Regions from separate parts of the Alkalihalobacillus pseudalcaliphilus genome, predicted to be linked through region 2. Evidence: riboswitches for the same ligand, from Rfam matches in the RefSeq annotation. Region 2 holds a riboswitch; each other region holds the start of a gene.
The links. Region 2 has a riboswitch for lysine ahead of lysA (diaminopimelate decarboxylase). Riboswitches for the same ligand answer to the same signal wherever they lie in the genome.
Positions count from the first base shown of each region.

Region 1: linked by a shared signal. The riboswitch ahead of PQ479_RS10500 (aspartate kinase) and the one ahead of lysA (diaminopimelate decarboxylase) in region 2 are both predicted to bind lysine.
Region 3: linked by a shared signal. The riboswitch ahead of dapA (4-hydroxy-tetrahydrodipicolinate synthase) and the one ahead of lysA (diaminopimelate decarboxylase) in region 2 are both predicted to bind lysine.

Region 1 is NZ_JAQQWS010000004.1:84,423-92,505, reverse strand. Features, by position in the region: gene PQ479_RS10505 (YslB family protein) at 272-712, shown strand; gene PQ479_RS10500 (aspartate kinase) at 769-2,004, opposite strand; lysine riboswitch at 2,144-2,330, opposite strand; gene uvrC (excinuclease ABC subunit UvrC) at 2,427-4,208, opposite strand; gene trxA (thioredoxin) at 4,353-4,667, opposite strand; gene PQ479_RS10485 (hypothetical protein) at 5,024-5,398, shown strand; gene PQ479_RS10480 (long-chain-fatty-acid--CoA ligase) at 5,845-7,554, opposite strand; gene PQ479_RS10475 (DUF350 domain-containing protein) at 7,913-8,083, opposite strand, start outside.
Region 2 is NZ_JAQQWS010000001.1:729,275-737,357, reverse strand. Features, by position in the region: gene PQ479_RS03550 (ABC transporter ATP-binding protein) at 1-669, shown strand, start outside; gene PQ479_RS03545 (ABC transporter permease) at 659-1,885, shown strand; gene spoVAC (stage V sporulation protein AC) at 2,052-2,516, shown strand; gene spoVAD (stage V sporulation protein AD) at 2,538-3,533, shown strand; gene spoVAE (stage V sporulation protein AE) at 3,533-3,883, shown strand; gene spoVAEA (stage V sporulation protein SpoVABEA) at 3,890-4,471, shown strand; gene PQ479_RS03520 (spore germination protein) at 4,449-5,939, shown strand; lysine riboswitch at 6,024-6,200, shown strand; gene lysA (diaminopimelate decarboxylase) at 6,328-7,650, shown strand.
Region 3 is NZ_JAQQWS010000001.1:398,528-406,610, forward strand. Features, by position in the region: gene gltB (glutamate synthase large subunit) at 1-1,392, shown strand, start outside; gene PQ479_RS01950 (glutamate synthase subunit beta) at 1,465-2,952, shown strand; gene PQ479_RS01955 (YpjP family protein) at 3,043-3,684, shown strand; gene PQ479_RS01960 (hypothetical protein) at 4,095-4,442, shown strand; gene PQ479_RS01965 (hypothetical protein) at 4,537-4,788, shown strand; gene kapB (kinase-associated lipoprotein KapB) at 4,807-5,175, shown strand; gene dapA (4-hydroxy-tetrahydrodipicolinate synthase) at 5,480-6,367, opposite strand; lysine riboswitch at 6,505-6,693, opposite strand; gene PQ479_RS01980 (aspartyl-phosphate phosphatase Spo0E family protein) at 6,798-6,950, opposite strand; gene PQ479_RS01985 (YhcN/YlaJ family sporulation lipoprotein) at 7,178-7,864, shown strand; gene PQ479_RS01990 (hypothetical protein) at 7,911-8,083, opposite strand, start outside.

The DNA of each region.
Region 1 (8,083 bases), on a different contig from region 2:
TTTTTCCTCCTGAGCATGTCGACCACCGCTCCTCGTCGACAGGTTCTTTGCTTTTTTTCCTCCTGATCATGTCGACCACTGCCCTTCATCGACAGGTTCCAGGCTATTTTTCGCCCTGATCATGTCGACCACCGCTCTCAAGAAGTACGACAGCATCTCATGTCTTTGATATTCTGCTGAAAGCTATTAAATTTTACATAATTTGTGTTCGTTATCATAGAGATAATTCCTTTGAATCTATGTATAATAAAAGACGGAGAGGGTGGTTTTTATGGAACAAGAGACAAAAAATGAAGAAATCGAGCAAGAACAAGTTGAGCAGCAGGCTCCTCCTTTATTTCATTATGACTTAATTCGTAATGACTTGTTACAAGAATTATTAGGCACAGAGCATGAAAACATTTTATATTGGGGCGGAAAATCACTAGCTCGCAAATATGCTTTACATACATTCGATGAAATCATTACTTTTTTTGCACATGCTGGATGGGGTACATTAGAAATAGAAAAAAATAAAGCAACCTCAAAAACATTAGAGCTCAGTGGTGACTGGATGGGAAAAAACGACTCCCGTTGCTACCAACTTGAAGCTGGCTTTTTGGCTCAACAAATTGAACAGATGCAAAACCAAATGACTGAAGCTACTTACGATATAAAACGAAAATATGTCGTTTTTCATATTAAGTCTGATAAACATGATTCCGTTTCATAACGGATTGATGAATGAGAATAGCCACAGGTTTCAGCCCTGGCTATTCTCTTATTCTTTTAAAGCACCTCGTGGGCGACTTCTTCTGCTAGCTGGAAAGCTTCATGTAATGCTTCCACAGCAATGACCATATCATCCTCTGAAATGACCGTAGACACTTTAATTTCTGAAGTACTGACCATCTTAATACTAATGGCTTCATTTGCAAGGACATCAAACATTTGAGCAGCAACACCCGGATTAGATACCATACCCGACCCAACAATGGACACTTTGGCTAACCCTGATTCGTATTCGATGTTTTCATAATTTAATTCCATCTGTGCTTTCTCTAAAGCTGATATCGTATCTGTAAGAGTCGATTGTGTAACGGTAAATGAAATGGTTACATGCTCTGAGTCTGTTTCATTTTGGACGATGATATCAACGTTAATAAAATGTCGTGAAAGCGTACTAAAGAGTCTTGCCAACGTATTCATTTCATTAGGTAATCCTACCACTGACACCTTGGTTACATCATTTTCAAATGCAATTCCTCTTACTACTAAGCCTTTTTCCACAGAGACTACCTCCTCAATGATCGTTCCTTCTTCTTCAACCATACTTGACGCTACGACAAGTGGGACATCATAATTTTTGGCAAACTCGACGGCTCTTGGATGTAAAACCCCCGCCCCTAAATGAGCCATCTCTAACATTTCATCATACGAAATCGAATGAAGCTTTCGAGCCGCCTTCACAAAACGTGGGTCCGTTGTGAATACACCTGTAACATCGGTATAAATCTCACATCGCTTTGCCTGTAATGCAGCAGCTAAGGCAACCGCCGTTGTATCGGAACCACCACGACCTAATGTTGTAATTTGACTATCTTGTGAAATTCCTTGAAAACCAGCAACAATAACTACTTGATTTTGATGTAAAGCCGCCTCAATTTTAGTTGTATTTATATCTTGAATTTGTGCATTTCCATGCTGTGTATCTGTCTCAATTCCAGCCTGCCAGCCAGTATATGAAATGGCATCTATGCCACGTTCCAGCAAAGCCATTGTTAATAAAGCAATCGTTACTTGTTCGCCCGTTGTTAAAAGCATATCCATTTCTCTTTTGTTCGGGTTTTCAGTGAGTGCTTGAGCCATTTCTACTAAAGTATCCGTTGATTTTCCCATCGCAGAGACGACTATAACTAGGTCATTCCCTTGAGTAAAGGATTCTGCAATTCGATTTGCTACATGCTTAATTCTCTCTACTGTACCAACCGAGGTTCCACCATATTTTTGTACGATTCTAGCCAATTCCTTCATCCTCTCTTTTTGCTCCCACTTTCATCCCACAAGAAAAGCTCGATGGTTAAGGCAAAAATAAAAAGCAACGAAAAAGGAGATCCCTTCACGTTGCTTGTCATACTAAGCCGCTCCATAGCTCCCTTTATCCACGTGAGATAGTTCTCCACATAACCCTGGGTTGATTATGTGACAGCCTTATGCCTATTTAACATAAGTCCAGCATAAAAGGATCTGAGTTCCTTCTAAACTTCGGCAAATTCGCCTTTTAGGCATCTTCAATGGGGCTCATTCCCCTCCAAAGCCTTACTAATCGTTTTTGCTCCTCTACCATCACTCCCTAAAAAAGAAGTATGGCTTATTCAATTAGTTAAGAGTTTAACAAAACCTTATCCCCTATGCAAGCAAAATTTTCGATTTATTTGCTTGAAACTTTATTCACCTTGTTCCTCATGTAAAGCTTCATAAATGCTTTTTGCTACATGTAATGGAATGCCATCTAAGGCTAACTCATCAATTGTTGCTTCTTTCATTTTCTTTAATGAACCAAAGTGCTTTAGTAATTTTGTTTTTCTTTTTTCTCCGACACCTGCAACATGATCCAAGGCTGATTGTAGAAATGATTTCGAGCGAGTTTGCCTGTGAAAACTTAACGCAAAACGATGCACCTCATCCTGAATTCGTTGTAATAGATAGAATTCATGGCTATCTCTTTTTAAAGGAATTACAATAGGCGGTTCTCCCTTCAGTAACTGAGAAGTCTTATGCCTCTCGTCCTTCGCTAATCCACATATCGGTATCGTTACGTTTAATTCATCCTCTAAAACCTCCTGAGCAGCTGCAATATGCCCTCTACCACCATCAATGACAATCAAATCAGGCATCGGTAGCTTCTCACGCAAAATCCGTAAATAACGCCTTCTAACTACTTCTCGCATTGAGGCATAATCATCCGGACCTTCTACCGTTTTAATTTTATATTTTCGATACTCTTTGCGATTCGGTTTTCCATCAATAAAAGTAACCATTGCCGATACTGGGTCCGTACCTTGAATATTGGAATTATCAAAAGCCTCAATTCGATACGGGGCTTTGATTTGTAAGGCTTCCCCTAATCGTTCCACAGCCTTGACTGTACGTTCTTCATCACGTTCAATTAAGGCGAACTTTTCTATTAATGACGTTTTCGCATTTTCATTAGCGAGTTCTAATAGTTCTTTCTTTTTCCCCTTTTTTGGAACTGTCACGCTTACTTCAAGAAAAGATTCAAGCAATTCTTGATCGACAATCTCTGGAATCAAAATTTCTTTTGGTTTGATATGCTCTTTTTGACTATAAAATTGGGCGATAAATGTAAGAATATCCTCCTGGGCCTCTTTATAAAAAGGAAAAATCGAGACATCTCTTTCAATTAATTTCCCTTGACGAACAAAAAAGACTTGTACACACATCCAACCTTTATCATAAGAAAAGCCAAAAACATCCCGATCAATTCGGTCATTAATCGACATTTTTTGTTTTTCCATAACGGTATCCATATAAGTTAACGTATCTCTTAACTCTTTGGCTCTCTCAAAATTTAACTCTTCAGATGCTTGCATCATTTTATCTGTAATCTGTTGTTTAACTTCGTCATGTCCTGAACGTAGAAATTTTGTGATTTCCCTTACTAATTCTTGATTTGTCTCTTTAGAAATTTCATTGACACAAGGTGCCAAACATTGTCCGATATGATAATACAAGCAGACCTTATCAGGTAAGGTTCGACACTTTCTTAACGGGTAAAGTCGATCCAATAATTTTTTGGTTTCATTAGCCGCTCCTGCATTAGGATAAGGTCCAAAATATTTCCCACCATCTTTTTTTACTTGCCTCGTTGTAATTAGACGTGGATGCTCTTCATTGGTTACTTTTAAATAAGGGTATGATTTATCATCCCTGAGCATCACATTATATTTAGGTTCATGCTTTTTTATTAGATTGAGCTCTAATATAAGTGCTTCTATATTAGAAGAGGTTACAATATATTCAAAGTCTACAATCTCACTTACTAACCTTTGTGTTTTACCATCATGAGAACCTGTAAAGTAGGAACGCACACGGTTTTTTAACACTTTTGCTTTACCCACATAAATAATCGTTCCCTGCTCATCCTTCATTAAATAGCAGCCTGGCTTATCTGGTAAAACCGCTAGCTTCTCTTTTAAACGGCTCATATGTCTCCCACCTTTTTATCCATTACTATTATTTTACCATGAAAGTGACAGAAGTGCCTTTTCAAGGATTACACGATGCACGTATCTAGAGCAGGGTCAAAGAAAAGCGAGTAGCTACATGGCTACTCGCTTTTTCTCATACTCTTAAAGGTGCTTATTAATGAGTTCTGCTAAAGCTTCTTTCGGTTGAAAACCAACTGTTTGGTCAACAACTTCACCGTCTTTAAGTACAAGTAGTGTTGGAATACTCATCACACTGAACTTTCCAGCTGTTCCTTGATTCTCATCAACGTTTACTTTAACAATCTTTGCTTTATCACCCATGTCAGCATCTAATTCTTCAAGTACTGGAGCAATCATTTTACATGGACCACACCAAGGTGCCCAGAAGTCAACTAAAACGACACCATCACTTGTTTCTTGTGAAAATGTTTGGTCTGTTACATTAACAATAGCCATTGGATAATAGCCTCCTTCATCAAAGACAATTTCTTCTTACATTCATTATTATAACATTATCGTAAAATGTGTGCGAATGTATTGCTCGGGTTTTATTATATCCATTTTGATTGCGTTTATATGCTTTTTTCCTCGTATCTCCATACACTTTACTTCCTTGGGGTTACGAGCTCTTTTTCCGTTCATAATCTCGTGATTCTTCATTTGCACGGGCATTCTCCCTCTTTTTTCACCCGTAACCCTGAGATTCAGCGTTTGCTCGGGTTTCTTCCTCTTTTTCTTCCCGCACCCCCGCGATTCTGCTTTTACTCGGGCTTTCTCCCGCTTTTTCCGCCCGTAACCCCGTGATTCAACGTTTGCTCGGGCTTTCTCCCGCTTTTTCCGCCCGTAACCCCGCGATTCCACGTTTGCTCGGGCTTTCTCCCGCTTTTTCCGCCCGTAACCCCGCGATTCCACGTTTGCTCGGGGTTTCTCCCGCTTTTTCCGCTCGCAACCCCGCGATTCCGCTTTTACTCGGGGTTTCTCCCGCTTTTTCCGCTCGCAACCCCGCGATTCCGCTTTTACTCGGGGTTTCTCTTAGTTTTCCGCTCGCAACCCCGCGATTCTCCGTTTACTCGGGGTTTCTCCCGCTTTTTCCGCTCGCAACCCCGCGATTCTCCGTTTACTCGGGGTTTCTCTTAGTTTTTCCGCTCGTAACCCCGCGATTCCGCTTTTACTCGGGGTTTCTTTAAGTTTTTCCGCTCGCAACCCCGCGATTCCACGTTTGCTCGTATCCCTGCTCCCCGTTTGTACTCTATAAAGGCTAATCTAGGAATACCCAAAAACGATAAAATAACCATGTACACTTTGAAGCTGACAAAAAGAGAAGCTATGTTGTAGGAAAAGCGAGGACGGGAAGTAACAATAAGTCGGAAAGAAAAAGTGACGACAACGAAATCGAGTGAAGGGACTTTTATGTTGCCATCAAAGCGGGGTGAGGACAAGGAAATGGCGTGGAGAGGCGTTAATGTTGTCATCAAAGCGTGATGACGACTTCCGAGCCCCCCCAACCCTTAGCCTCCTAATAAAGTCACGACCAGTTACTCTTTCTTGGCCCTGCTCTCTAACTTATCGTCCAAGCCATAAAAAAACAGACAAGCACGGACAAACCTGCCTGTCTGTTTTGTTTGCCTTGATTTTATGCTTCTTTATCAGCTGTTTCACTAGCCTTCGCTGATTTTTGTTGTTCTTCTTCCACAAGAACTCGTCTTAATACTTTTCCAATCAGCGTCTTCGGTAACTCTTTTCTAAATTCATAAATACGAGGAACCTTATAGGCGGCTAAATGCTTACGGCAAAATTCATCTAATTCCTTCTCCGTCACCTCTTTACCTTCTTTTTTGACAATGAATGCTTTCACTGTCTCACCACGGTATTCATCTGCGACCCCAATGATGGCTACATCTGCCACTGCTTCATGTTCAAATAATACTTCTTCAATCTCTCTTGGGTAAATATTAAAACCACCTGCAATAATCATATCTTTCTTCCGGTCAACAATATAAAAGAAGCCATCTTCATCCATATAACCCATGTCACCCGTCAAAAGCCAATCACCTAGGAAGGTCTTTTCCGTTTCCTCTGGACGATTCCAATAGCCTTTCATTACTTGCGGTCCACGGATAGCTACTTCTCCTATCTCTTTCACTTCAGCTTGCTCACCTTCAGGTTTCACAATAGCCACTTCCGTATCTGGCCATGGTAAGCCAATACTTCCATGTATTCTTTTACCCCAAATTAAATTAGCCGTTGCTACAGGTGCCGATTCTGTTAACCCGTATCCTTCTACTAATTTTCCGCCAGTTACATTTTCAAACGTTTCTTGCGTATCCAAAGGTAGAGCTGCCGCTCCGCTAATACAAGCCTTAATTGTCGATAAGTCGTAATTTTCTCTCGAAGGCTCATGTAACATGGCTCGATACATAGTTGGTGCACCCGGAAACAGGGTTGGCTTTTGTTTATGAATAGTCTTTAAAGCGTCCTTCACATCAAATTTTGGTAAGAGGATACTAGTGAACCCATTCATGACAGCCAAATTCATGACAACCGTCATACCATATACATGGAAAAATGGTAATACCGCTAGCATTTTTTCTTTCCCTTCTTCAATATTATAAATCCAACTCTTACACTGATAAGTATTTACATACAAATTACGATGGGTTAGCATGACCCCTTTGGATAGTCCTGTTGTACCTCCCGTATATTGAAGTAAAGCCAAATCCTCACTTGGATTAAATGGAACTTCTGGTTCCTCCGTACTTCCTGCCTTTAACCATGGTAAAAACTCAATCGTTTCTTGATCATACTCAACACTTGTTAATGTCGGATTTTGTTTCTTTTGAACAAATGGATACAATACATTTTTCGGAAATGGTAAAAAATCTTTGATACTCGTCACGATGACATATTCTAAGGAGGTTCTTGGTCTTACCTTTTGAACTCTTGGATACACTAAATCTAAACAAATCATCACTTTTGCGCCAGAATCTTTCATCTGGTGTTCAAGCTCCCTCTCAACGTACAAAGGGTTCGTTTGAACAACGATCGCACCCGTCATTAATGCCCCGTAGTAACTAATCATGGATTGAGGACAATTTGCAAGCATAATTGCAACCCTGTCACCTTTCTTAATTCCTAGTCCCATTAATTGATTGGCGAACTTTTTTGCTTGTACATAAAGTTCTTCAAAAGTAAGTTTTTTGCCGAGAAAGTGAATCGCTTCGACATGTGGGTATTTCGTTGCTGTTCGTTTCAAACACTCGTGTAAAGGAATATCATCATACTCAAGTGTTGCGGGTACTTCTTTTGGATAATGAGCAAGCCAACGTTTATCAGTCGTAAGCATTTCGTCCTCCTTTCAAAACTTGAAACAGGTTTCTTCTACTCCATTTTATTGCAAACGCTTTCAAAAATGAACATTTTTATAGAAATTTTCCGAATTTTCGTTCGACAATTATAGACAGACTATTCTGTTCTATATCATAATTCGACAATTATCAACAAATTCCTCTGTTCTCCTTTTCAAAAAACGACCTATGCTTTCTTTAGCACAAGTCGTTTCAAATCCAAAGCTACACAATAAATAGTAAATAAATAAAACCTGCTATAAAGAATAGTACACAACAACCAATTAAAATCTTAATTAAATTCTCCAAAACTCTAGCTCCTTAAATGGGTGAGAATCTTAAACACTTTTGATGATCTTATAGAGCAACGATACAAGCACCTACTACGTAAGAGATACCTACTGATAAAATAAACGAAATGGTACCTACTGCTTTATTATTTTTAGCTAGCTCTTCATCCACTTTAAAGCTTGGACTCAAAAATTCAAAGATAAAATAGCTTAAGAGCATTAAAACAAATCCTAAGGC
Region 2 (8,083 bases):
AAAAGTGTCAAAGTCATTGATTTATTATTATATTTTGCCGATTTAAAAGATTATCCATTACATAAGGCGAAAACAAGAGCGTTAGAGTTGTTGGAGAAATTAGGATTAGAAGGCAAAGATAAAAGTTCTATTGAAGAACTATCAAAAGGAATGGCACAAAAAGTACAATTTATCGCTTCGATTATTCATGAGCCAGAGCTCTTAATTTTGGATGAACCATTTTCAGGGTTAGATCCTGTCAGCCAAGATCTATTTAAGAAGGAAATAAAAGCACTAGCTGATCAAGGAACAGCGATCCTATTATCCTCACATCAAATGAATATCGTTGAAGAGTTGTGTGACCGCTTATTTATGATCAATAAAGGCCGCAAAGTCATCTATGGAACATTAGATGATGTGAAAAGGAAATTTGCTAACTTTAAATGTACGATTCAAGGTGTGAACGAAAAGAATGCTCTAGAAAAAATAGCTCATGTTGTAAGAGTGGAGCAAACAGGTGATAGGGCAACTCTCTTTTTAGAAAACGATGTCGATGTGAATAAATGGATTCGACTAATACCTTCTGAATTAGATATACAGGAACTAAAAATTGATCGAATTTCCTTACACGAAATCTTTATTGATATTGCTTCTGATCGTCTTAAAGGAGGGTATGTATATGAAAAATAGTATGAAAGTAGCTAAATGGGAAATAAAACGTAACTTACGAAATAAATCATTTATCATTTCCATATTATCAACACCGCTTTTATTTATATTATTTTTCTCCATTCCGATGTTATTTAATTCAGGTGGTGAAACCGACCAAAATTCTTTAACTTTATATGTGGAGGATCCACTAGAGGTGTGGTCAACAATTGACTCTACAGGTTTAGCAGATTCATTAGATTGGGATGTAGAATTAACGACAGAGACGCCGTCGGCCGCTTTTTTAGATGATAAGGAAAATAGCGTTATGGTCTCATTTCAAGAAGAACATATAAGGTCCGGTCAAATTCCAACATATCTGAGTGAGGATTTATCAGAAACTGATCTACACCAGCTTCAAGCGATACAGCCGTTTGTCAAACAAGCACAGTTAGAATTGTTTGGGTTCGAAAATGATGAAATTGAAATAGCGAGTATGCCTGTGTCATTTATCGCACAAGCTGAGTCGGAAACAGATCAGGCTGAAGAAGCAGGAGGGGCTTTCTCCTTTTTAGAAAGGCTTGTTCCCGGAATATTTGCGGGTGTTATTCTATTTTCAGTTGTGATTACTGGCATGATGATATTTACAAGTGCCTCACAAGAGAAGAAAGAAAAAGTGTCTGAAATGATTTTGTCATCAATCACACCCCATGAGCTCATGCAAGGTAAAATTATTGGATACTTTGTATTAGGTGTCATACAGGTTGCGAGTTGGATAGCGATTATTCTGCCATTCTTAACATGGTATGTTGACTTTCCATTATTGAGCTATTTATTTGTTCCAGAATTACTTGTACTTGTATTAATCGCTGTTGCAGGTTATTTATTATTTGCTGCTATATTTGTTGGGATAGGAGCAACGGTAGATGAAGTAAGCTCAACTAGCAACTTTCAAGGGATTATTTTTATGATACCATGGTTACCGTTCATTTTATTAGGTCCAATTCTTTCTGATCCTGAAGGGTTAATCGCCCAAATTGGAAGTTATTTTCCGCTAACCGCCCCGGGTGTCTTGATTATACGTTTATCGATGCTTGAAGAGTGGCCGTGGATTGAAGTGATTATTTCAATGCTAATCCTTTTTGTAACGATTTGGTTATTCATCAAATTAGCTGGAAAAGTATTTAAGACAGGAATTCTTATGTATGGTAAAAATGCTACACCAAAAGAAATACTCAAGTGGATGCGAGAAAGTTAATAAGAATTTTCTAGCTTGTCAGTGCTTCAGAAAAATGTGAAGCCTTGGCAAGCTTTTTTTGTGCCATTAATCTGTGGAAATCAATTCTATTCCGAATGAAAATATGACCTTGTCACATACTATCAAAGTCGAGAGTAGTACGGAAAATACGGAGGTTAGAGAAGCGATGGCTGAACAAGATTTGAAAAAAGTCAATCAATATCATAAAAATATCGAGCTATATCAGCCTAAGCGTGGCTTTTTTAATCGAGGTATCAAAGCGTTTGTTGTGGGCGGTATATTATGTGTTTTTGGTCAATGGCTTAGTAATCTATACCTCCTCTTTTTGGACATTAATGAAATAGAGGCAAGGGCATTAATGATGTCAACTTTTATCCTTTTAACAGCGATAATCACAGGAATTGGTTGGTTTGATAAAATCGCACAATTTGCTGGAGCCGGTACGTTAATTCCTGTTACCGGTTTTATGAATGCGATGACCAGTGCAGCATTAGAATATAAAAGTGAAGGGCTTGTCTATGGTATTGGAGCTCATATGTTCAAATTAACCGGAGCCATTATTGCAATTGGGGTTTTGTCTTCTTATTTGGTAGGGCTTGTTCGTTTAATAATACACTACATTATTCATTAGTTAGAAGGGGTATGGTCGGTCATGAAAACGTGGACGTTTCAAAATGGGATTTATGTAGAATCAAGCGGCACCGTTGCTGGTCCAAAAGAAGCGGCAGGCCCTCTTTCGGAATCATTTGACCAAACCTATCAAGATTTATATTGTGGCGAAGAGTCTTGGGAGCTAGCAGAAAGAAAGCTCATGGAAGATGCAATTACACATGCGTTAAAAAAAGCAAATAGGAAACAAGAAGACATTGATATTTTCATTGCTGGAGATTTACTTAATCAGATGATTACTTCTAACTATAATGCAAGAAAATTAGCTATCCCTTATCTGGGGGTTTTTTCAGCATGTGCAACTGTAATGGAGGCGGTGGCGATTGGAGCAATGATGATTGATGGTGGCTTTGCCCATTCAATTTTACTAGCTACGAGTAGTCATCATGCTGCTAGTGAGAGACAATTTCGCTATCCAAATGAATTTGGCTATCAAAGGCAGGAAACGGCCTCATACACAGTTACTGGAGCAGGAGCATGTATATTGAGTCAGAAAAAGACGAACATAAAAATTTCAGCAGCAACGATTGGTGCAGTCGTCGATTATGATATGAAAAACCCGTTTCAGTTTGGAGCGACGATGGCCCCAGCAGCGGCTGCAACGATTAAAAGTCACTTAGACAATACGAAAACGTCTGTTGGAGATTATGATTGTATTTTGACGGGTGATTTGGCACGTGTAGGATCTGGGATTTTGCATAAGCTATTGGAAGAAGAGGAAATAAAGCTTTCACATACGTATGATGATTGTGGCACGATGATTTATTATACCGATCAAGCCGTCAATGCAGGTGGAAGTGGAGCAGCATGTTGTGCTGTCGTAACGTTTGGTCATGTATTTAAATTGATGAGGAAAGGTGTATTTAAAAAAGTTCTCGTTGTTGCAACGGGCTCTTTATTAAACCCTTTTATGATTTATCAAAAGCAGTCGATTCCGACGATTGCCCATGCGGTTGCCTTTGAAAGAGAGGACATGTAATGGAATATCTCGCAGCTTTTATAGTTGGTGGTGTGATTTGTTTCTTAGGACAAGCTTTACTGGATCTCGTTCGCTTATCACCGATTCATACATTATGTGTATTAGTAACACTTGGTGCCATGTTAGATGGATTTCATCTTTATGACCGAATTATTGATTTTGGCGGGGCAGGGGCTATTTTACCGATAACTAGTTTTGGGCATTCTTTCGTTCATGGAGCGATGCAAGAGGGTGGCAGAGAAGGGTTTATTGGAATAGGTATGGGGATGTTTGAGGTTACATCTGGTGGTCTCTCTTCTGCTATCTTATTTAGTTTTTTAGCTGCTATATTTTTTAAGGCGAGGGGGTAATGGTGTTTGGAGCAAAAGCAAGTAATTGTAGTTACCGATGGGGACGCGGCTGCATTAAAAACGATTCAATATGTAGCCAATAAAATAGGTGGACTTTGTATAGCTCAATCCGCAGGAAATCCAACGCATTTAACAGGGCAAGAATTAATTGAATTAATCTTACAAGCAGATAAAAACCCAGTTTTTGTCATGTTTGATGATTGTGGCTCAAGATATGAGGGGCTTGGTGAACATGCGATGAGGATTGTGTACGATGAGCCTATGATCCAAGTCATTGGAGCAATTGCTGTAGCATCTGCGACACATAGTAAGGAGTGGGCCAAAGTTGATATTTCTATAGACCGTTTTGGCCATTTAACCGAGTATGGAGTCGATAAAAATGGTTTCCCAGACTTAGAAATTGGCAGAATTAACGGAGATACTTTATATATTCTTGATGAATTTGAGATACCAGTAGTCGTAGGCATTGGTGATATAGGTAAAATGGGAGGTTTTGATGATGTGAAAAAAGGTGCCCCGATCACAATGCAAGCAGTACAAATTATTTTAGAAAGGAGTGGTAACCTTGACAAAAAAAAGAGATTATAAGGATGAACCGCTATTTTATAAGAGCTATCGAGACAATATTGCCTATCTAGAAGAACGGCTAAAGCTAGATATTTCTTTCGATATCGGTGTTCGTGAGTTAGAAATCCTAGATCATCGGATTGGGATTTATTATGTAACAGGTCTTACTGATAACTTATATATCATTGAGATTATGAAAGAATTAATGGATCTAGGCGCTAGGAACCGAAAATCTTCAGATGTATTTGGTGCTATAAAAAACCATCTCACACATGTCCAAGTCGAAGAGACGAGAGAAGTCAATAATGCGATTAAACAAATGCTTTCGGGATTAATATTTATTATCGTTGAAGGATATGATCAAGCATTTATTATCGATGTTCGTCAATATCCTGGGCGTGGACCTGAGGAACCAGACACAGAACGTGTCGTTCGTGGTGCACGTGATGGTTTTACTGAAAATATCATCATGAATACGGCCTTAGTGCGAAGAAGGATTCGAGATGAGCGTTTACGACATGAAATTACTCAAGTCGGCGTACGCTCTAAAACAGATATTTGTATTTCTTATATAGATGGTATTGCCGATCCTGACCTAGTTGATATTATTAGAAAAGAGTTAGATTCGATTGAAATAGACGGACTAACGATGGCCGATAAGGTGATTGAAGAGTACATTGTTAAACAAGGTTATGATCCATTTCCTCTTGTTCGTTATACGGAGAGGCCAGATGTAGCGGCAACCCATTTATTAGAAGGTCATGTTGTGATTATGGTTGATACATCTCCAAGTGTCATTATTACACCGACCACTTTCTTTCATCACATACAGCATGCGGAGGAATATAGGCAAGCACCTGCAGTCGGATCATTTTTACGCTGGGTACGAACAATCGGAATTGCAACGTCTTTATTTATCATTCCTTTTTGGTTGTTGCTCGTTATTGAACCTACTTTATTACCTGCAGCTCTAGATTTCATTGGTCCTGAGGAGACGAATAATATCCCGATTCTTTTACAAATCTTATTTGCTGAATTTGGGATTGAGCTACTGAGGATGGCGGCTGTTCATACACCTTCACCATTAGCCACAGCCCTTGGCTTGGTCGCAGCTTTATTAATAGGTGAAATGGCGATTGAGGTAGGTTATTTTACAACAGAAGTTATCTTGTATGTCGCTTTAGGTGCTATTGGTATGTTTGCTACACCTAGTCATGAACTAGGGGTGGCTTTGCGAATCATTCGAATTGCCCTTGTCTTATTAGTTGGGATATTTAAAGTTCCTGGTTTTGTTGTGGGAACGTTAATACTAATCTTCTGTTTGACGGCAATAAAACCATTTAACAAGCCTTATTTTTGGCCATTTATTCCTTTTGACCCACCGGCATTATGGCAAATCTTAATTAGAGCCAATGTTCCATCGATGCGTTGGCGTCCAAGTATTGTAAATCCACAGGATCCTGTTAAACAGGATTTAAAAAATGAATAGTCTACATATATGAGGCATGTTGGTGTTGCGAACGGCGTATGATTATGGTAAAGTTAGAGCAACAATTTCATGAACCTCATGTAAAAGTGGGGTAGAGGCGCAGGAAGAATCAGTATACTTATGGAGCGGGTGGAACGCATAGATATGAGTAGAAAGGTCGACTTGCCGAAGCCTACATATGTACCACATTATGTAGAGCTGGGGTGTTATTGAAGAAATAACGCACTGTCACTGAGGAATCAGTGGAGGACTATTCATTTTTTAGTGGGGTTACGTCGGCGAACAGCTAGGTAACACTAGCTGTTTTTTCTTTTACCTTTTAACAGAAATGAACAATCCAGTCGTGATGTGTTGATTATATAGAGAGAACAAATGAGGGAGAGATATTATGTATATACATGGAACTAGTCATATTAATCAGTTTGGACACTTAGAAATCGGAGGAGTAGATACGGTTCAACTTGCCAAACAATTTGGAACACCACTTTTTATTTATGATGTATCTCTTATTCGAGAGCGAGCAGCTGCTTTCCAACAAGCCTTTATTGATGAAGGGATACCTTACCAAGTGGCTTATGCAAGTAAAGCGTTTAGTTGCCTCGCGATGTTTCAATTAGCGGATGAGCTTGGACTAAGCCTTGATGTTGTTTCTGGTGGAGAACTATTTACGGCGATACAAGCAGGTGTACCAATGGAGAAGGTTCACTTCCATGGCAATAATAAGAGTATAGCTGAATTAGAAATGGCGGTAGACGCTGGGATTGGTTGTGTGGTCGTTGATAATTTCTATGAGCTTGATCAGTTATCGCGTATTAGTTGGGAGAAAGGGAAGTTGATGAAAATCTTGCTCCGGATTACTCCAGGGATTGAAGCACATACTCATGAATATATTTCTACAGGTCAAGAGGATTCGAAGTTTGGATTTGATATTGAAAGTGGGCAAGCAACGGAAGCAGTGAAACGAGCATTAAAGGCAGAATACATTGAATTATTAGGCGTTCATAGTCATATTGGGTCACAAATTTTTGAATCGGCTGGTTTTGTTATGGCTGTAGAGAAGGTTTATCGCTCTCTTGAGCAATGGCGGGATGAGCTTGGTTTTGAGTCTTCCGTCTTGAATTTAGGTGGCGGTTTTGGTATCCGTTATACAGAAGAGGACCAACCTTTACCGGTCGGAAATTATGTACGTGAAATGATTGCGATCGTGAAACAAAAATCGGCCGAATTAGGAATGAATATTCCTGAAATTTGGATTGAGCCAGGTCGTTCATTAGTCGGCGATGCTGGAACGACGTTATATTCTATCGGTTCTTCAAAAGAATTACCTGCTATTCGTAATTATTTATCTGTTGATGGTGGAATGAGCGATAATCTGCGACCGGCATTATATCAAGCCAAATACGAAGCGGTGCTCGCCAATCGTGTCAATGATCGAGCAGAAGAAGTATATTCGATTGCGGGAAAGTGCTGTGAAAGTGGCGATATGTTAATTTGGGATTTACCGTTACCGAAAGCCAACCATGAAGATATTTTAGCTGTATTTTGTACGGGTGCTTATGGTTATTCAATGGCGAATAATTATAATCGTATTCCAAGACCTGCCGTTGTTTTTGTTGAAAACTCAGAAGCTCACATCGTGATTGAGCGTGAAAGTTACGCTGACTTAGTTCGGTTAGATCGTCCGCTTGCGAAGGTTGTTAATCATTTATAAATCTCAAGTTCATTAGCCGTATAAAGCTCATGATATAAACACTCAATTAGAGTGATAAAACCAATGAAATGCCAAGAAATGAAAGATACATGGAGCAGAAAACGCTTGGAGTTGACCAGGCGTTTTTTTGTTATGTGAGATTATTCTGGAATTATCTATCCATATAAGGTGAGAAGAACCAAATATTCATAATAAATGTCCACGAATCACTCTAAAAGCATGATTATACAATCTATTAAATGGGAATGGTGTTGTAAAGATTTTCTTATTGGTAGGTGATAACATGAAGTCAAAATATGTATGGGTTTTTGCTCTCGCTTCGCTGGGGGGGTTAATAGGTATTGTCATTTCTAGGTTAGTTTTTCAATAAATATGCTTCTTATCATTACCGTAATAATAAATACCTAACGTTGATGACTTTAAACATAATAAT
Region 3 (8,083 bases), 330 kb from region 2:
ACAGGATTGCCTTGGGAAATTGGTTTAGCTGAGACGCACCAAACTCTATTACTCAATAATTTAAGAAGTCGTGTGACGTTAGAAACAGACGGAAAATTAATGACGGGTAAAGATGTCGTAGTAGCAGCTTTACTTGGTGCAGAAGAGTACGCTTTTTCGACAGCTCCTTTAGTTGTTTTAGGCTGTATTGTGATGCGTGTCTGTCATTTAGATACATGTCCGGTTGGAATTGCGACACAAAATCCAGAGCTTCGAAAAAAATATATGGGTTCACCTGATCATGTCGTGAACTTTATGACGTTTATCGCGGAAGAAATTCGTGAAATAATGGCTGAATTAGGATTCCGTACTTTTGATGAGATGATCGGTCAGACTGATGTACTAGAGGTCGATCAAGATGTAGACAATGAAAAAGCAAAATTGTTGAAGCTGGAAAACTTGCTGTATCAACCTAAAGTTGCAACACAAGGTCAAAATTATAAAACGGTTGAACAGGATCACCAGCTTGAGGCATCGCTCGATCACCGTACTTTATTACCTGCAAGCAAACGGGCTTTAGAATATGGTGAAAAAGTCTATATTGAATCTGAAGTTAAGAATACCGACCGCGTAGTCGGCACCATTATCGGAAGTGAAATTAGCAAACGTTATGGTTTAGAGGGGCTACCGGAAGATACGATTACTATTCAGTTGAATGGATCTGCTGGTCAAAGTTTGGGAGCTTTTCTTCCAAAAGGAGTGACGATCCGACTAGAAGGTGATGCAAATGATTACACAGGTAAAGGTTTATCTGGAGGTAAGCTAATTATCGCTCCATCAAAGTCAGCTAGTTTTAACGCACATGAAAACATCTTAATTGGTAACACCACTTTCTATGGGGCAACAAATGGGGAAGCGTACATTAATGGTATTGCTGGTGAAAGATTTGCAGTTCGAAACTCCGGAAGCTCAGTGGTTGTAGAAGGTGTCGGTGACCACGGACTTGAATACATGACAGGCGGTGTGGTTGTAAACCTAGGTCAAGTTGGTAAAAACTTTGCTGCTGGTATGTCAGGTGGGATTGCCTATGTTTATAATCCTCATGGTGATTTCGCTCAGAAATGTAATCAAGAAATGGTTTTACTAGAGGAAGTAAAAGAAGACGAGGATATGGAACGCCTTCGTGTAATGATAACCAAACATCAAAGCTATACAAATAGCCAGTTGGCTACCGAGTTATTAGCAAATTGGCAAGAAGCGATTCAACATTTTGTCAAAGTGATCCCTAAAGATTATAAGCGCATGTTAGAAGCGATTCAACGAGTGAAGTTAGAGGGATTAGCAGATGTAGATGCTGTAATGGCTGCTTTTGATGAAAATAAAAATGATCAATCAAGGGTAAGTGGTAAGTAGTATGGGGGCGTATGTTACGTACGCCCATTCATATAAAACGACAATATCAGACTGTAGTTGGGAGTGAGAGATTTGGGGAAACCAACAGGATTTTTAGAATATAAAAGAGAAAACCCAACGAAGCGTGATCCATTTGAACGTACAAAAAGCTGGCAGGAATTTCAAATCTTAATGCCCGAAAAACAGTTAAGACAACAAGGGGCACGATGTATGGATTGTGGTGTTCCTTTTTGTCAAACGGGGACAACGATGGTTGGTTCAGGAGAAATTGGCTGTCCTGTTTATAATTTAATTCCTGAGTGGAATGATCTCGTTTATCGTGGGAAATGGAAAGAGGCTCTTGAGCGGCTACATAAGACAAACAACTTCCCTGAGTTTACCGGAAGGGTATGTCCTGCTCCGTGTGAAGGCTCCTGTACATTAGCAATTAATGATAAAGCTGTCACAATAAAAAGTATGGAATTCCATATTGTTGAACGTGGTTTTCAAGAAGGTTGGATTGTAGCGAATCCTCCGAAAACAAGAACAGGAAAAAAAGTAGCCATTGTTGGCTCAGGACCAGCTGGTTTAGCTGCTGCTGCTCAACTAAATAAGGCAGGACATCTCGTAACGGTTTTTGAAAGAGAGGACCGTATTGGAGGATTATTAACGTACGGGATTCCAGATGTGAAATTAGCTAACCATGTTGTGCAAAGACGTATCAAGCTCTTAGAAGAAGAGGGGATTTTGTTCCAAACGGGCACAGAGATTGGCAAAGACCTTACTGCTCATCAGCTTGAGAAAGAGTATGATGCTGTTATTTTATGTACAGGCGCGACAAAGCCTCGTGATGTAGAATTAGAAGGGCGTGAACTTGAAGGCATACATTTTGCCATGGATTTTCTAACAGCTAATACAAAGAGTTTGCTTAATTCACAATTTGAGGACCAATCATTTATACATGCAGGAAATAAAAATGTAATTGTCATTGGTGGTGGCGATACTGGTACCGATTGTATTACTACGTCTGTAAGGCATGGAGCCAAATCAATTACACAATTTGACATTAATCGGATGAAGTTAGATGAAAGACCATCTAATAATCCGTGGCCGCTTTTCCCTATTGTCCATCAAGCAGATGATGGTCATAAAGAAGCAAAAGCTGTATACGGGGAAGATCCTCGTGCGTATCAATTAATGACTACAAAATTTGTTGGTAACGAACTAGGGCAAGTAAAAGAAATTCATACGATTGATGTTGAGACGGAAATAGATGCCAATGGTAAAAAAACTCGTCAACCGATCCCTGGTTCAGAAAAAGTATGGCCAGCTGATTTAGTATTCCTTGCAGTTGGTTTTACAGGACCTGAGCAACAATTACTTGAGCAAATGTCTATCCAAACAGATAGAAGAACAAATATCAAAGCTGAATATGGTTCATATCAAACGAATATTGAAGGTATATTTGCTGCAGGTGATAACCGAAGAGGTCAAAGTTTAGTTGTCTGGGCAATTCATGAAGGCAGAGAAGCGGCAAGAGAGTGTGATCGTTACCTAATGGGAGCTTCTAATCTACCCTAAACTACAATTCTATGAAAAAATGAATAGCCTTTTCACCAGAAATATGAGATGATATAATTGTCTATACAAGTATGGTGAGGAGGCGTTTTTTTGTTACACTGGATGAAACGAAGCTTATTAGTAACGAGTGCACTTTTATCAATCGGCCTTGTCACCTCAGGACATGATTACCGAGAGGCACATGCAGAAGAACCACGATTACCAAAAGCTACTTATGATGATCGTGTAAATATTTATAAAGTGAATGAAAACGAGTATGGATTATTTCATTCTGTTATACCAACAAGTACAGCTACCGACAAATACATACATCGAGATGTTTCTTCAGCGGATGTATTTAATTCTTACGTTAAGCAATTTGCATATGATATGAGTATGTTAAAATTTGGTGATGTGATTTCTGATAAAATTAAGGAACCTTTTGAAGAAGTCATCGTACCACAATTGTCTGAAGTTTTAGAAGAAACGACCAATCATTTAACGGCAGAGCAATGGAAAACAGTGAAGTTATCAACAAAGCCAGCAGACGGTTTAGGAGAGAAGATTTTTCATTTATATAATGAAGAAAGTGGAGAAGACATTTTTAGATTTCATGTCAGACGAGATCAGCCACCTAAAAAAGGTTATTGGTTTAATTTTCACTATCATACTTATTTAGATAAATATGAAGGACATCATTCATTAGGTAGTATATATTGGGGTAAAAACAGCCCACCTAAATGGATGAGTTGATACATCAAACACATGATTGAGCTGTACTGCTTATTCATGTGTTTTTTGTATGAAAGTTAAGGCGAACATAGAATGTTACTCGTCGCTACCGAAAATTATGCTCTCCGTCCCACGAGAGTCTCCGCATATTTTCGTCCGCTTGTTTAATCTAAAATCTCTTGTTCAATAAACACTCTTAAAACATTCATTAAATTGAAAGAGAACAAAGTGAATGAAAGACTACTAGTAAAGGGTAAAGCACGGCTTTCATCTGTGTTGGTGGCGAAGTGAATGCGGTTTTGTCATAGAAGTTTTAGTAGGAATTTAATCGGGAATCTAATCTTAGTAAAATAGTCATGCTGACGAGGGATTTCTGATGTGATAAGATAAGAAATATGGGACAATAGGAATGATGTAAGGAGGGTTAATGAATGAAAAAGCATCAAATATGGTTCCTTTGTATGACTGGAATCGTTTTTATTGGTATATGGACGATTGCTATTGTTCAATTCACTTCAGAAGATCCAGAGGTTTCAAAAGAGGCTAATGAAGAACTACATCAACAAGTTGAGGATTTAGTGGCAGTTCGAGACGTAGAGGAGCCAGAAGATATAGAGGTAGAAGATAAGAAACAAGTAAATGATAGGCACAATCAATTGATTCCTGAAGGAAAAATAGATTTAAGTCAATTTGACTTTAGTGATATCTCGACACCACTTGGAATTCCTATAGATGGTATTTTGAACAAAATTGGTTTACAAGTGTCTGAACAGGATTAAAACAGTCAAATTATCTTCATGATTTATTACACATTTGTTAGGGCTTTTTTGGTACGATAGAAGTATAGTTGTTCTTGCGAGGAGGAGCCCGGCATTGGAAATATTAAAAAGGTTTAAAGAAATTCCGAATTGGTTAAAATGGATGTTTCGATTGATCATGGCGTATGTTGCATTATTATCTATTATTCTTGCATCAACCATTTTTGTTGTCTTAATAACATTTACATTTATTATTATAGACTTTTTTAGTGGTGGCGAAGGAATGAAAACGTATGCCGAAGAAAATTTAGTACCTATTTCAGAGTTTATGTGGCATTTATTTACTTTATTAGTGCCTGGTCTATAATGGAGAGGGAGTGTCTAGATGCATATAGTGCAAGCTGTTTATAAAACAGGTGTATATATCGGCGAATGTCTAGAAGTACTAGGGGATCAAAACAAAGCTCTCGTGAAGGTTTTGGCCGTAAAAAAACATCCTCAACAAGGTGATTTACACCATCCGAAACAAACGGAAAATGTATTTTTTCATGAAAGAAAAGCACTTGCTGAATATGAAAAGGCTTGGATGCCACTTGCTTCGTTAAAAAACTACGAAGGTGAAATCCCTACATATAAAGATTCACTAGCAGTAGCATTAAATTCATTATTAGAGAAATTACAAAGCGAGGACACACCGTTTAATCAAAATAGCATCAAAACCTTAAACGAACTAAAAAAGGAATACCATATATGATACGAAAAAACACCAAGTTCACACACAACTTGGTGTTTTCTCGTATTAAACCTCAATTAACCTTTACCACAGTTCACTTCGCCACCAACAAAGATAAAAGTAGTGGCGACTTTTTAAACAGTTGGCCCGTTTACAACTCGCTCACCATCAGGAGTCAGCCGAACAAACAGGGAGCACTTTCCTGCTAAGGTCATTTATCGTAAGGTGGATGACCAGCTAACTTCACGGCGCAAACTATCGCTCCACAGTTCACTTTCATACAAAAAAGGATGAGAACATAATTCTCACCCTTAGACACGCTAAATTAGCTAACAAAAAAACTAACAGAACGATGTAAATATGATTGTAATAGCTCAAGCTCTTGTGTTGTTAAAGGAACTAAAGGTAACCGGACAGATCCAACGGAAATTCCATTTAATTCGAGTGCTGCTTTCACAGAAGTTGGATTAGGTGTAGCGAATAAAGCTTTCATTAAAGGTAATAACTCACGGTGCTGTAAAGCAGCAATCTGAACTTGCCCGCTCATATAGTTTTGAATCATCTGTTGCATCTCATTACCAATCACATGAGAACTAACAGAAACAACTCCGGCTCCACCAATAGCTATAACTGGTAACGTCAAGCTATCGTCACCACTATATAATAAGAAGCCATCCGGAGCTTGAGCAATAATAGCAGACATTGCCTCTAAATCGCCACTCGCTTCTTTTGTCGCAATAACATTAGGAATTTGGGCTAAACGTAAAGTGGTATCTACATTAATATTAACACTACTTCTTCCAGGAATATTATATAGCATCACAGGCAAATGAGTAGATGTAGCGATCGCCTTAAAATGTTGATATAAACCTTCTTGAGAAGGCTTGTTGTAATATGGTGCAACAAGCATAACCATATCTACGCCAATTTTTTCTGCTTCCTTTGTTAATTCAATCGAAGCTTGTGTTGAATTAGAACCTGTGCCAGCAATAACAGGTATCCGACCATTGACCACTTGAACGACCGTTCTAAATAGTTGTAGCTTTTCCTCATGTGTCAAAGTAGGTGACTCGCCTGTAGTACCACCGACTACGAGTGCATCTGTTCCATTTGAAATTAAATGCTCCACTAATTGTTTTGTTTTGGCAACATCCACCCTTTGCTCAGCATTAAATGGGGTAACCATCGCCGTTATAACTCGTCCTAAATTCATAATTCTCACCCTCAATTTCAGTATCGTTCATATAATTATATGGGCTAAATTTTATATTTGTGAATCAACACAAAAAAACAACAATGAAGGATCTCATTGCTGCATGGCAATAAATGTGTATACACAATCATTCCAATGCGTGAGATAGCCCTCCATATAGCCTTAGCCAGCTATATGACAGTCCTGTACTTATTAAGTCACAGTCCCAACTAAATAAAAGATGAGTATTTTATTTAGCTTCGGCAAAATTCCCTTTAAATATGTATCCATGAAGACTCATCCTTCTACACATATCTACTCATGAAGTTTGCACCTCTACCCTCACTTCAACTATTGAAGTAAAGATTATTCACTTTGTGACTCTACCTTATCAAAAGATAAAGCACATTGCAATGGTTTCAGCTCACATTTACGCATTGTAATAAAATGATCAAATTTTATTACGGATAATTGGGATTTGAATCTCGTTTAGGAGCTCGTCCAATTCTTGACTACAGCGGACAGTTTGTGCAGATGTAAACCCGTATTTTTTGGCTAAACGTAGCATTTGACTTCGTTTTGATTCAATTAGTCTTCTTTTCATCTTTCCCACTCCATTGTTTTTTATCGTTCATTAGTTCATTTATATTCAACGCTTTCACACAAGGTTTATTATATGAAGAACAGACAATAAATGAAAGTCTTTCCATAAAACTAGTCATAATTAGCTAAAAGTAGAAATGATTCGACAATAAGAATATGTCTGAGCCTAAATTTACCTCGTTGAATTTCTTATTTATGTGCAAAATAAAAGAAGAGAGGAGGGGTTGCATGAAAAAACAAAATTTCTTGTTTTCAGTAGTCATTTTGACGATGCTTATAACGAGTGGATGTGTGACTGAACAACAGAAGCCGCTAGGAGCGAAGTCGAATCCACAAAATACGTTTAGTGGTGTAGGTATCCAAGAAGTGCGTAGCCATGAAGGCCCTATTTCAGATATGCTTGTTCCAGACGATACGGTCTTACAATTAACAGAGAAAAAATCTCCGTATGAAGAAGGAGTTCACGGCTATAAGAGAAATATCGGTCTAAAAGAAAAAGGCTTAACATCAAACGGAGTAATGAATAACAGACCTGGAAAAATAAAAGAGTTATATCCACCACATCAAACGAAGATATTAACAACTAAAGAAGAAAACCACAATTACCAAGAAAACGTAAATTTTAAACAAGCCCTACTTAGCCTTGAAACGATTCAAGATGTTCACATCGTAGAGACAAATGAGCAAATTTTAGTGGGGATTGAATCAAGTGGTGGTCATCATGAACATCAAAATAAGGTGGAGAAAACCGTTCAAGCATACGCCAATGAATATGATATTGATAAAGAAGTGATAGTCACAACCAAGAGAACCATCATTAATCGAATGGAAGCTTTTGAGAACCACGAAGAAGGGCGTTTTCCTTTTCGGTCCTTTAAAGGAATGATGGCTGAATTCAAAGAATTATTCCGTTAATCATAAATGGCTGTCTATTTTCTATCGAATAGAGCAGCCATTCTTTTTAATAAATTCCATATTCTTCTGAAACAGAAAACCATTCTCTTTCTAAATTTTTAAAAGCAATAATAGAATTTTCGTAATGAACTCGAGCTGATTCAATTTGTTTGGTGTCAAAAGGATCACGCAAGTCTTCAAGAACTCTGTCCAAAATATCAAGCTCAACTAACATACTCA